2 regions of the Primorskyibacter sp. S87 genome follow, and region 1 is predicted to be linked to the other one. Evidence: riboswitches for the same ligand, from Rfam matches in the RefSeq annotation. Region 1 holds a riboswitch; the other holds the start of a gene.
What was found. Region 1 has a riboswitch for cobalamin ahead of ACP15U_RS17890 (DUF4198 domain-containing protein). Riboswitches for the same ligand answer to the same signal wherever they lie in the genome.

Region 1 (6,384 bases):
TTGATCCGGAAGGAGACATTCTCCACTTCTGATGAAAACTCAAACACATAGAGGCCCGAGTTGTCGTCACCATTGAGCAGCGACTGCATGCCGCTTGTGTCGTCGGCAGCCGCTCCGTCGGTATTGATCCCCGACACAACCTGGCTGTCGGTCTCGAAGCTTGCCGTGGTCTTGGTCGATTGCAGGGCAGAGAATTTGACGGTGACATTGCCGGTACTCTGGCTGAAGCCAGCGCCAAGATCGTCCTCGTCATCCACCTGACCCCCATCATCCGGATCGGGTGCCAGATCCCATTTGAACACTTCGCGGGTCGCACCGGCCTTGCCACCCGGTGCCTTGCCATCGCCATACAGCACGTCGTCACCAGCTTCGCCATGCACCTCATCCGAGCCACTGCCGGCATAGACGGTGTCGTCACCAGCGCCTGCCATTAGCGTGTCATCGCCCGCTCCGGCCACGACAACATCGTCATCGGGCCCGTCACCGACAGGTGCATCGCCATTATCGATCATGTCGCCGTCCGGATCGCCGGTGTAAACCAGATCAATGCGGTCGTTTCCTGATGTCCCCTCGACGATTCCGTCGCGCGTTCCTGCGTCGGGTTTTGTCGGGGTTTTGTCATTGCCGGACATCTCGATCTCCTTCCGGGGCTCATTCGCGCCTGCCGCTGCTGCGGCTGTTCCTTTTCCCCTGAAAAAGCGATGCGCGGTCCGAGGCGATCCGCACAGAGCCGCTTAGCCCTTGGAGAAAGAGAAAGGCGCAAGAAACCCGCCCCCGAGGCCGCGACACAGCCGCCCCGGTTCGCGTGTCATGCAGCACGGCCATCGCTCGTGCCAACACGCGTCTCTTCTGCATCAAGTGATGCACGTTCCTGTGCGGTCGCCCCCACGACCAACAGACATCGCCCCCCAGTTGGGCTTGGTTCTTGATACCCAAGCGGCAAAACCCGGCAAAGCGAAAAGTCGCCACAAATCCGCCACATTACGTCGGATTCGCCTCCCCAAATGGGGGGTCGTAGCGTCAATTTTTCGCCATTAGATTGTGCATTGTTTCGAAAACTGCAGCATAGAGTCCTGCCGAGCAGACCTTCACAGGGGTTTTGGGCGGCCAAAGGTCGATTTTGACCGATTTGACCCCCCAGTTTGTTCACCAATAGGAGACAATTGAATTGCGGCCCCAAAGCCGCCTTAATTTGAGGGCATTTCGCCACAAATCTGCCGCGATTAGCCCCATTTCTGAACGCAATACCGAAATTTCGCGCCCATTGTCTCCAATCGGAATGGCAATCCTGCTCATTTTGGCCACGAATCAATCAAGGCAAAGACCCTGTACGAGGCCAAGACTTGATATTGACGCCAAGCAATCCGTCAGAGCCGGATCAGTTGCCCTTTCTCCAGCGCGTAGCTGTCGGGTGCGATTTTCTGCCGGAACTCCGGCGAATGGGTAACCAGCAACAAGGGCAGTTCGAGCCCTCCCAGAATTTCAACCAGCCGCGCTTCGTTCTTGACGTCAAGCGCGTTCGTCGGTTCGTCCAGCAGCAGGATCTCGGGCTGCATCGCCAGTACGGTTGCCAGCGTCACCAGCCGCTTCTCCCCTCCTGACAACTTGTGCGTGACCCGGTCACGCAGGTGCATCAGGTCCAGTGAACACAGCACATTGTCGACGATCTCAAGCGCGTCTTCCCGGCTGCGACCCAGATTCAGCGGGCCGAAAGCAACGTCTTCGGCAACGGTCGGGCAGAACAGCTGGTCATCGGCGTCCTGAAACACGAAACCCACACGGCGGCGCACTTCGTGAAAGTCATCCTCGACCCGCCGATCCTGCCCAAAGGCGGTAACCCTGCCGGAATCCGGTGTCAGCAACCCGACAATCATGCGCAGCAATGTCGACTTTCCGGCGCCGTTCGGACCGGTGATCGATAGCCGCTCGCCTTCGTTGAGCGTCAGAGTCGCCCCATTAAGCACGGAGTCATGGCCGGGATAGGCGAAATGAACATCGGACAGTTCAATCAGCGACATGGGCGACCTCCAGGCCGATCAGGGCCAGCAGGACGGCGCATACCGTTGCTATGAACAAATGGTCAATGCGGCGCAGGCGAAAGCGCTCCAGCACCACGAGGCGGCCCGAGAAGCCCCGGCATTTCATCGCCTCGAGAATCCGCTCCGAACGTTCCACCGCCCGCACCAGCATCATGCCCACGAGATAGCCAAAGCTGCGATAAGTGTGCCAGTTGGTGCCGGGTCGAAAGCCGCGCAGGCGCATGGCGGTGCGAAGACGCAGGTATTCCTCGCGCAGAACCTCGATATAGCGGATGGTAAAGAGCAGCAGGTGAACAAGCCGGTCCGGGCAGCGCAGCTTGTGCAGCGCGTGGCCCAAAGTGACCGGCTCCATCGTGCCCACCAGCGTCATCAGCGCCAGCACAACGGCATTGGCGGTCAGCGCGATCTCGATGGCGCGCCAGAGCCCTTCCCACGACGCCGGATAACCCCAGAGCGTGAAGATTGGCGTGCCAGGCATGGTGAACGGCAGCATCACCAGCATAAACAGAATGAACCCGTCCATGGCCGCGACCCGCCGGAGCGTCGGGCGCGGCGGCAGTTGTGAAACCGCCAACAGGCTCAGCGAAATACAAAGCGCCGCCGCCAGCGCCTCAAAGCGCGAAAGCGACACGACGGTTGCGGCATAGGCGACGGCGGCCACGATCCGCACCCGCGGGTCGATCTCGCCGATCAGGCCTACGGCAAAGCTGGCGCCGGTCTTGGACTGGGTTTTTGCTCCTGCGGACAACACCTGGTTCATCGGTCAGCCCGCCAGTTTCAGTTTGCGCCGGGCGGCAAGATAGAACCCAAGGCCAAACAGGCCAAAGATGTACCCGATCCCGCCAAGGATGGTCTGAAGATCGTTCTTTTCCTTGTATGCAGCTATCTCGCGTCGCAGGGATCTGGTTTCGTCCCGCACGATGGTGGCAATTACCGCGCGCTCTTCGTCGGACAGCGAAGCAACCGCAACTGTGCCTTTGGCGACAGCGTTGGGCTTGGTCGCAACGGGCTCTTCAGCCGCGACGCCCAGTATGGCGGCCACTTCGTCGGCGGGCATGGTGATATTTGCGACGTGACCGGCGCCGAGATCGGAATAGAAGCGATGGGCCACAGGCTGTTCCGGGGCAAAGACAAAGAACCCATCCTCGTCCGTGATCGTTTCGCCCAGTCGGTTGCCTTCGCCATCGAACACCTCGACCGGCTGGTTCGAAGCCATTTCACCGTTTGAAAGACCGATCTCACCTTCGATCATGTTGCCCGAGGCAAAAACCGACGCGATCACCTTGTGCGCCAAGGCCGGCGCCGCAGCAAAGAGCAGGACAAAGAGGAGGAGCGCACGGGTCATGCCTCAGGCCCCCTTCACGGAAACAAAGAGATCCGGCTTGACCTTGCGCGCAAGATAAATCGCCGCTGCGGACAACAGCCCTTCGATCACCATCACCGGAATATGGGCAAAGAAAACCAGTTTTGCGGCCGGCAGGAATTCTTCGCCGGTCAGGGCCAGCGAGACAGCAACAAACACCGTTGTCAGCCCGATCGACAAGGCCCCGCCGATCCCGGCCCAGATCGCACCCGTCATTGGTGTGCCGCTGACGACCAACCGGCCGAACAGCATCCAGACAATTACTGCGGGCATCGCGATGTTGAACGCGTTGACACCCAAAACGGTCAACCCACCGAAACCGAAGAACACTGCCTGCAGCAAAAGCCCCACGAACAGTGCCGGAAAAGCCGCCCAGCCGAGCACCAGCCCGGCCAGGCCATTCATGATGAGATGCACCGAAGACGGCCCGATCGGAACGTGGATCAGCGACGCTACGAAAAAGCTGGCCGACAGCACACCGGCGGCCGGGATCTTCTCGACCGGGAGTTGCCGCAGCCCCATCGCCAGCCCGCCCACGGCAAGCGCAGCGCCGCCGAGGATCACGGGTGTGGACAGGGCTCCGTCTACGATGTGCATGCGCCGGGCTCCCTATTCCAGGTTATGCGCGCGAATCCAGATCACCGCATCCTGGCTGAGTTCCTTGCCTTCGAACTCGGTATCGGGCCCGGATCCGAGCGCGGCGAATCCCCAGTACCCTGCCTTGGCAATGCCAAATGTGAAATAGCCGTTTGCGTCCGAAATGGCGACGATCGCGCCACCGGGCATCGGCGCGGCAGTCACCGGCTTGGTCCCGTCACCATCCAGCCGCGGTTCGGCAGCCATATACTCTACTTCGATCTCCGCACCGGAAACGGGCTCACCTCCGGACAAAACACGGCCGGTGAAGGTTGACCCGGCAATCACGTTGTAGGGCTTGTTGAGCGGCATGATCTCGGTCTTGAGCCCGACCGGCTGATCCCAATCTGTGGGCAGCTCGTTGCGGTTCAGAAAAACCTTGGTGATTTGCTGGATATATTTATCTTCGCTTTCCTCGAAATAGGGCTGCGGAACGGTCACCAGCACGTAGTCGCCTGATCGCTTCACCGGCACGCTCCCGGTTAACGCGGCCCCTTCGTTTTCGCCGGCGCGAAAGCGGGACGGTTGCAACCGGTCCATCAGATCCACCTTCTCGCCCTTGTGGATCATGTAGAATGCCTGCGGCATTTCCAGATCCATCACGTGACCGTTGGACTGTGGGTGCCAGAAAATCAGCTTGACCGGCACGTCCCCGGGACGGTCGATCATGGCGGTTTCTGTGTAGTTGAGTAGAAAATGCGCCCCCGCAAGCGAGGGGATTGAAATGGCAGCGGCGGCGGCCAATAGGGTCTTCTTCATCTGACGTCCTTCATCGAAACCGACGACCCCAATGGGATCGCCTGAACAGAAGGGACGAACGGGAGGATGCGGCAAGGGCCGGGCCTTGTCAGGTCCGGCACGAGCCAGACGCCCACCCCGGCGTCCGGTTGCTTTGGCCCCGTGAAGGGCCTGAACATCCGGCAGGTCTCCTGACTTGCGGCTCTTCGCTTGGCTGGCCTTCCCGGATCTCTCCAGTGGCATGATCAGCCGCGCTCACCGCCTACAGTTGCGGGGGCAGTCCCGGATTTGGCCAGACAAGTCAGGCCGCACCGTGTTCCCTTTTGCTTCCACAGGGCAATGCCTGCGGAACCGAATGTCCGGCGCTTATGCCAAATCCGGGCTTGCTGCGTCAATCTGCAAAATCGGAACCCGGACGAACATCCCTGCCGATGGTGAAACCGTCGCCGTCCTCAGTATGTTGCGGCAGTCTGAAATAGCGGTTCCCGGCTCATTGGAATACGATGACCCACACAAGTTGACGCATCGTAAGCCTCTGTGATTCCACCGTCTTAAAGGTGACTCAAATTGGCTAATTTTCGAATCCAACATGATCTGAATCAATAACAGTTCCAAAAATTTCAGTTAGTGGTCGCCCACAGGCAATTTGCGATAGCCACAAAAATGGGAGCCACGCGTGCCGCACAATCCGAACAGACGCTCTTTTTTGAAGGGCGGGTTCAATTCCAGCGTGGAAATGCGCCCGTTTGGGGCGCTACCGGATTCGGTATTTTTCGACACGTGTGCGCGCTGCGGCGATTGCGGTCCGGCTTGCCCCGAATCCATTATCGAATTTGATTCCGACGGATTTCCAAAGGTCGACTTCAAAGCCGGGAAATGCACGTTCTGCGGCGAGTGTATCGATGTCTGCGAACCCGAAGCGCTGAGACGTGATCAGGACTGGGCATGGAAGGCCAGTGTGGAAAGCGGGTGCCTGTCGCTCAACTCCGTTCAATGCCGCACCTGTCAGGACTTCTGCGACCACGGTGCAATCCGATTTCAGCTCAGGACCGGTGGACGCGCGCAACCGGTTCTTGATGCAGATTTGTGCACGGGCTGTGGCGGATGCGCCGCGTCCTGCCCGGTGGATGCTATCAGTTTCGAACACCCCCCTCAAAAGCCCACGCAACAGATGGAGACCTGTGCATGACTAATATCTGCGGTTGCCTGGTCCACGCCATGCCCGAGATGACCGAGCAGGTCATTGCAGCGATCAATGAAACCCAAGGCGGAGAGGTGCATGCCCATGATCAGGGCCGCATCGTCGTCACCGTCGAAGACACGGAAACCCAGCGTGCCTCGGATCAGATCATGGACATGCATCAGATCCCCGGCGTGCTGACCGTCACGCTCACCTATCACCATTTCGAGGATCTGGACGAAAGCGCCGATGCCCTCGTCCAACCCAAACACTGAACGGGAGACCAGTCCCCATGACCAAGCACAGCAAACTGCCAACGTCCCGCCGATCGTTCCTCAAGGCATCCGCAGCGGCCGCTACCGCTTCGGCGGCGGGTTGTAGGTGTGCGCATAACGCTGCATCCCTTCCATTGATTTCATTGAGGAAAT
Region 2 (6,384 bases), on a different contig from region 1:
CAGCACCCCGATCTTTTCGATCTCCAGCTCAAAGTGGTCCCCGGGTGAAAGCCGCTTGCCAATCTCAAGACCGCAGCCGGTGCCAACCGTGCCGGAGCCGATTACCTCACCGGGATAAAGGGTTTCGGAGGCTGACACATGGGCCAGAATCTTTCCGAAATCATGGTGCATTTCTTTTGAGTTGCCCCCTCCCCAGCGCTCGCCGTTGACCCGAGCCTCCATATCGAGGGCGACCGGGTGGCTGACCTCGTCCGCGGTCAGGATAAAGGGGCCAAGAACGTTGCCGGTATCGAAATCCTTGCCCTTTGCAGGACCGAGTTGGCCAGGCATTTCCGCCATCTGAGCGTCTCGCGCCGAGACATCGTTCAGGATCGTATAACCAAAAATGAAGCTCTCGGCCTCCTCCGGCCTGATGTTCTTGCCCTTCTTGCCGATGACCACGGCCATTTCCAATTCAATGTCCAGAAAACTGGCATATGCGGGCCAAATCACATCCTGCCCGTGGCCGACAAAGCTAAGCCGATTGCCCTTGTAATAGATCGGCTGCTCGAACCAAACGCCGGGAATTGCAAAGGGCCGCCCTGTCATCTTTTCCGCAGCGGCAAAGCTGTTCTTGAGATGTGTTTCAAAGGCCAGGCAATCACGAAACTGCACCGGCAAGAGCGGCGGACAGAAGGTGATTTCTTCTTCCTCGAGAATACAACGATCCGAGGCATCCGCTATTAGACCGGATGCCAGATCCAGCGCCGGATTCCCTGCGTAGATCACCGCCATCATGTCGATGAACCAGGCGCAGTCTTCCCCTGCCAGTTCAGCCGCAAGATGCAGATCGAGCAAACGGCCATCCTTAAGAGCGGCAACAACATGTTCGCGCCCTTCGTAGCACACGGTTCCAAGTCGCATTGGCTTCCTCCTCGAACAAGGCCGCTGCCCGGACAATGCCGGGAGAGGCATCTTGATTTTGAACGGGAAGCAGGAGATCTCGAATCCGGCAGGCGGCAGGCTTTCGAGATTCGAAAGCTTCTCCATGTGACAATACCCGATTTCCTTCGAGGAGTGGTGACCTTCGCAGATGATCGCAAGGCCATCGGGCTTTGCCCATTCCGCTCGGTCAGCCGAATGGGTGCGCCTCAGCTCCAAGCGCCTGTTCCCGTTACCCGTCCTCCCCTCCGGTCAGGGAGAGCGTCGCATTTTACCCCATGCCGCAGCCTTTCATCAGATCGACCGGTTCGCCTTCGTGGTCTCCCGCCGGTGTATTCGCCACTACAATTCCGTGCGGCCTGAGCATGTGGCTGATCCAGTTCAGCTCTGCCTCGCCATCAGCCAAGATGCGGTCTTATGCGATGTCGCGCATCAATGCCGTTCGGGTGGCCGCTAGATTCGTCGCGAGCGTCTCGCCTCGGTGACTGCGGCACCCGGTTGCCGCCGGTGACGCCTGCAAGGTCGCTTTTCCGCCAAAGTACCTCCGCATTGACCCGCTCAGGCCCGTTGCGCTTGACAAGGTGGCCGGGCATGCCGCATTCCGCTGTTCGCTGGTGTCCGAGAAATCGGATGAAAAGGGAATGCACCACCGGGAACTCTCCCGCCAAGTGCAGCCGCCCCCGCGACCGTGACCGGAAAGGGTGCCCAAGCCACTGGCCAAAAGGCCGGGAAGGCGGGACAGCCGCCGGAGGATCCTCAACAGGGACCCTCCGATATCCGCAAGCCGGGAGACCTGCCAGCAACCGAAGACCGATAACCGGGCGGGGTGTTCCGGTGACGGGCCGATGTCTCGGACCATGGCCCGCATTAACCCCGTCCCCCAGACCCAAAGGGGGATGAGACGTGACTGAGACCGATCCGGTCGAACTGCTGGTCTGCACAACCTGCCGACGCGGCCTGCCGATGGAAGAAGATGCCCCGCGACCGGGGGCTTTGCTGCATCAGGCTCTTTCAGGTGCCGGGTTGCCCGAAGGCATCAAGGTTAAACCCGTTGAATGCCTGTCGAACTGCGATCAGGGCTGTTCGATCGTGCTGCGTGGCGGCCCCGGGCGCTGGACCTTTGTTTATGAAAACCTGCACGAGGCAAACGACATCGAGACAATCGTTGACGGCGCCTCGAAGTATCATGCCACACAGGACGGGTTGGTCCCATGGCGTGAACGTCCCGTCCATTTCCGCAAGAACTGCGCTGCCCGCATCCCCCCGATTGGAGCCCGACCATGAGCACTTTGGAGAAACTTCCCGTCACTGTCATCACCGGCTTTCTCGGCTCGGGAAAGACAACACTGATCCGTCACCTGATGCAGAATCCGCAGGGCAAGCGTCTGGCGGTTGTGGTTAACGAATTCGGCGATGTGGGCGTCGATGGTGAAATCCTGAAAAGCTGCGCCATCCCCGATTGCCCAGCAGAAAACATCATGGAACTGGCCAACGGCTGCATCTGCTGCACCGTTGCTGATGATTTCATTCCAACCATCGAAGCACTGATGGCGCTGGACCCACGGCCAGATCACATCCTGATCGAAACTTCCGGTCTGGCCTTGCCGAAGCCGCTTCTCAAGGCCTTCGACTGGCCCGATATCCGTTCCAAGATCACTGTTGATGGCGTCATTGCGCTGGCCGATGCCGAGGCCGTTGCCGCAGGCCGCTTTGCACCCAACGTGGCGGCAGTGGATGCCCAGCGCTTGGCTGATGACTCGATTGATCATGAAACGCCACTTAGCGAAGTGTTCGAAGATCAGATTTCCTGCGCCGACATTATCTTGCTGACCAAACCTGACCTGGCCGGGCCTGACGGTGTGGCAAAGGCCAAGGAGGTTATCGCCGCCGAAGCCCCGCGCCCGCTGCCGGTCGTCGAGGTGGCTGAAGGCGAGGTCGATGTGCGAGTGGTGTTGGGATTGGAAGCCGCGGCCGAAGACGACATGGACGCCCGCCCCAGCCATCACGACGCACCGCATGACCATGACCACGACGATTTCGAAAGCGTCGTTATCAACTTGCCCGAACTCTCCGACCCGGCGGAACTGGTCGGCAAAATCGAACGGCTGGCCAACGAGATGAACATCCTGCGGGTCAAGGGCTATGCGGCGGTGCAGGGAAAACCGATGCGGCTTCTGGTTCAGGCTGTCGGCGCCCGGGTGCGCCACCAGTTTGACCGGCCATGGAAACCGGATGAAAACCGCCTTGGCAGGGTTGTCGTAATCGCTGAACATGACGATATCGACGAAGCGGCGATCGGCGGTGTCCTAGCCGGTGTTGCCGAGCCTGCCGAGTAAGGGAACCGCCCCGCATGCATGTCGTCTTCCGCGAGAGCCACGGGCTGGAGGAAACCGAGACCCCAACCGATCTGGGACAAAGCCCAGCGGATCTGGTGGTGCTGTCCTTTTCAGACAGCGATCTCGGTGCTTTCGCCGCCGGGTGGCATCGCGGAGGCGGACCCGACGGGCAAATGCCGACTCTTCGGCTCGCCAATCTGGCGGCGCTCAAGCACCCGCTTTCCGTAGACACCTATGTCGAGCAGACGCTGACCGGCGCCAAGGGAATCCTGATCCGCCTGATTGGCGGCGTGCCCTATTGGACCTACGGGTTGCAGCAAGTGCTTGCATTGGCTCAGGAAAAGGATTTGGCCCTTGCCGTTCTGCCCGCAGATGGAAGGGAAGACACCCGGCTTGACGCCTACTCGACGCTTCCGGTCTCAACGCTAAGGCGGCTGGCCCATCTGTGCGACACCGGCGGCGAAGTGGCTGCACAGGCGGCGCTGGCGCAGATGGCATTGGCGACCGGCCTCTATGCTGGGCCGGTTCTGGGTGCCAAGACGATACCGGAATGCGGCGCCTGGTGTCCGGAACGTGGCGTTGTCCCAGCCGAGGCTGCATTCGATGGCATGGAAAAGCCGCGCGTTATCATCACCTTCTATCGTGCCTACGTGACCGCTGCCGACACCGCGCCGATCGCCGCGCTGGTGCACGCTTTCCGGAACGCTGGTTTTGCCGCAGTCGCGCTGTTTGCACCTTCGCTCAAGGCTCGGGCATCCGCCGCATGGTTGAGGGAGCAGACGGTTGCCCTGTCCCCGGCTGCCATCGTGAATGCCACCGCGTTTTCCGGCAAGGGAGATGACGGTTCGTCACCGCTGGATGCGGCGGGTGTGCCGGTCTTTCAGGCCATGCTCGCCACCTCGGGCCGGGCAGCTTGGGCCGAAGCCGAGCGTGGGCTGTCACCTACCGATCTGGCGATGCATGTGGTCCTGCCCGAAGTCGACGGGCGTATCACCGGGTCCGTCATATCCTTCAAGGAGACCGCACAACGCCTTGAGGATCTGCAATTCGCTCGAACCCTGCACACCCCGGACCCGGACCGCATCGCCGCGCTGGTCAACCGGGTTCGCCATTGGGTCCGGCTGGCAGACAGCCCCAACTCTGAGAAAAACCCTGTTCTGGTGCTGTCCACCTACCCGGGGAAAACGTGGCAGATGGCGCATGCTGTTGGGCTGGATGCCCTTGCCTCGGCAGAGAGCATCCTCACGGATCTGCAAAGCGAAGGCTACGACATATCCAACGGCACGCCGATTTCCGAAGAGTTGCAGCACGCTGAGATCAGGTGGCCCGTCGAGCATTACCGGCAAGCCCTTGCCTCGATTTCGCCGCAATTACGTCAAAATTTGCAAAGTAAATGGGGATCACCCGAAGATGATCCGGCATTTTCGCAATCTGCCTTCCATTTTTCCGCAGTACGGCGCGGCAAAGCAGTTGTTGCACTGCAACCGGAACGTGGTGTTCCGGATCAGCGCGATGATGACTATCACGACCTCAGCCGAACACCCAGACATGCATATGTCGCGTTCTACCTCTGGCTCAGGCACGAACTGAAGGTTGACGCCCTCATTCATATCGGAGCCCATGGAACACTCGAATGGCTGCCGGGAAAATCCGCAGCACTGTCAAATGAGTGCTGGCCGGAAAGCCTCGCGGCCGATTTGCCCGTTATTTATCCCTTTATCGTCAACGACCCCGGAGAGGCAGCGCAGGCCAAGCGCCGCATTGGCGCGGTGACTTTGGGCCATATCCCGCCTGCACTTAAGCAAAGTGAAACACCGGACCGGATGGTTCGGCTGGAAGCCCTGCTTGACGAGTTTTCGAACGCTGACGGGCTCGATCCGCGGCGCCGAGATCGGTTGCAGGGCGAAATCCGCGACGAAGCGCAGGCAATCGGGCTAGAGCAGGATCTGGGCCTCGACGGCGCCAGTTCCACCGCCGAGGCGATCACCCGAATTGACCGCTTTGTCTGCGACATCAAGGAAAGTCAGTTCGGTGACGGCCTGCACGTTTTCGGCCGCGTTCCTGAGGTGACCGGCAGTTTCGATCCAGCGCCCTCGGCACAGGCCGAGCGGCAGGCTCTGATTGATGCGATGTCCGGCAGACGGATCGCCGCTGGTCCGTCAGGCTCGCCCTACCGAGGTCGTAGCGATGTTCTTCCGACAGGACGCAATCTTTATACGACTGACCCACGATCTGTTCCCACGCGCGCGGCCTATGCGCAGGGTGTGCGGCTTGCCGAAGAACTGGTGCGACGCCACCTGCAGGAAGAAGGCGACTATCCCACCGGTTTGATTGTCGACCTTTGGGGCTCCGCCACGATGCGCACCGCTGGCGAGGAATTCGCCATGGCGCTTCACCTTCTTGGGGTCAAACCTGTCTGGGACACGGGATCGGAACGGGTGTCGGGCATCGAGGTGTTGCCGATCACCGACCTCGATCGCCCAAGGCTCGACGTGACTTTGCGGGTTTCCGGCCTGTTCCGGGATGTGTTCCCGACGCTGTCCAAATTGTTCGGTCAGGCGGTGCGGGCGCTGTCCCAACGCGACGAGGCACCGGATTGGAACCCGTTTGCCGGCAAACCCGCCGCGCCTCGCGTGTATGGCCCTGCCCCCGGCAGTTATGGGCTGTCGATCGGAGATTTGGGCGAGACTTACAATGAAGAAGCCCGTTCCGCTGCCGGTCAGGCATGGCTCGATGCAAGTGCCTTTGCGCTTGAGGGTGACAGCACTGCAAGAGATCCCGACGGGATCCGCGACCGGGTGGCCGGGGCAGACAGTTTCGTTCATCTTCAGGATTTGGTCGAAAGCGACCTGTTGCTTGCCAACGACTATGCCACCCACGAAGCCGGTTTCGCTGCAGCCAAGCGGGTCACAGGCGGCTCGGCCCAGCTTTATCATCTGGACAACACGAACCCGGAAGATCCGCGCGCCAGAACACTGTCCGAAGAAATTTCCCGCGTTGTCCATGCCCGCGCAGCGAACCCCGGCTGGATAGCGGGCATGCAAAGGCATGGCTTTAGAGGCGCCGCAGAAATTGCCGCCACGCTGGAGCATATGGCCACGTTCGCACACCTCTCCGGTTCCGTAGC

Region 2: linked by a shared signal. The riboswitch ahead of ACP15U_RS01365 (DUF1636 family protein) and the one ahead of ACP15U_RS17890 (DUF4198 domain-containing protein) in region 1 are both predicted to bind cobalamin.

Annotation. Positions count from the first base shown of each region.
Region 1 covers NZ_JBNAGF010000012.1:72,707-79,090, reverse strand. The annotation lists gene ACP15U_RS17915 (Hint domain-containing protein) at 1-632, opposite strand, end outside; gene ACP15U_RS17910 (energy-coupling factor ABC transporter ATP-binding protein) at 1,368-2,018, opposite strand; gene cbiQ (cobalt ECF transporter T component CbiQ) at 2,005-2,799, opposite strand; gene ACP15U_RS17900 (cobalt ABC transporter permease) at 2,803-3,384, opposite strand; gene cbiM (cobalt transporter CbiM) at 3,388-3,999, opposite strand; gene ACP15U_RS17890 (DUF4198 domain-containing protein) at 4,012-4,797, opposite strand; cobalamin riboswitch at 4,941-5,147, opposite strand; gene napF (ferredoxin-type protein NapF) at 5,453-5,965, shown strand; gene ACP15U_RS17880 (chaperone NapD) at 5,962-6,231, shown strand; gene ACP15U_RS17875 (twin-arginine translocation signal domain-containing protein) at 6,249-6,384, shown strand, end outside.
Region 2 covers NZ_JBNAGF010000001.1:258,785-265,168, reverse strand. The annotation lists gene ACP15U_RS01375 (fumarylacetoacetate hydrolase family protein) at 1-903, opposite strand, end outside; gene ACP15U_RS01370 (hypothetical protein) at 1,193-1,327, opposite strand; cobalamin riboswitch at 1,517-1,736, shown strand; gene ACP15U_RS01365 (DUF1636 family protein) at 1,825-2,205, shown strand; gene cobW (cobalamin biosynthesis protein CobW) at 2,202-3,257, shown strand; gene cobN (cobaltochelatase subunit CobN) at 3,272-6,384, shown strand, end outside.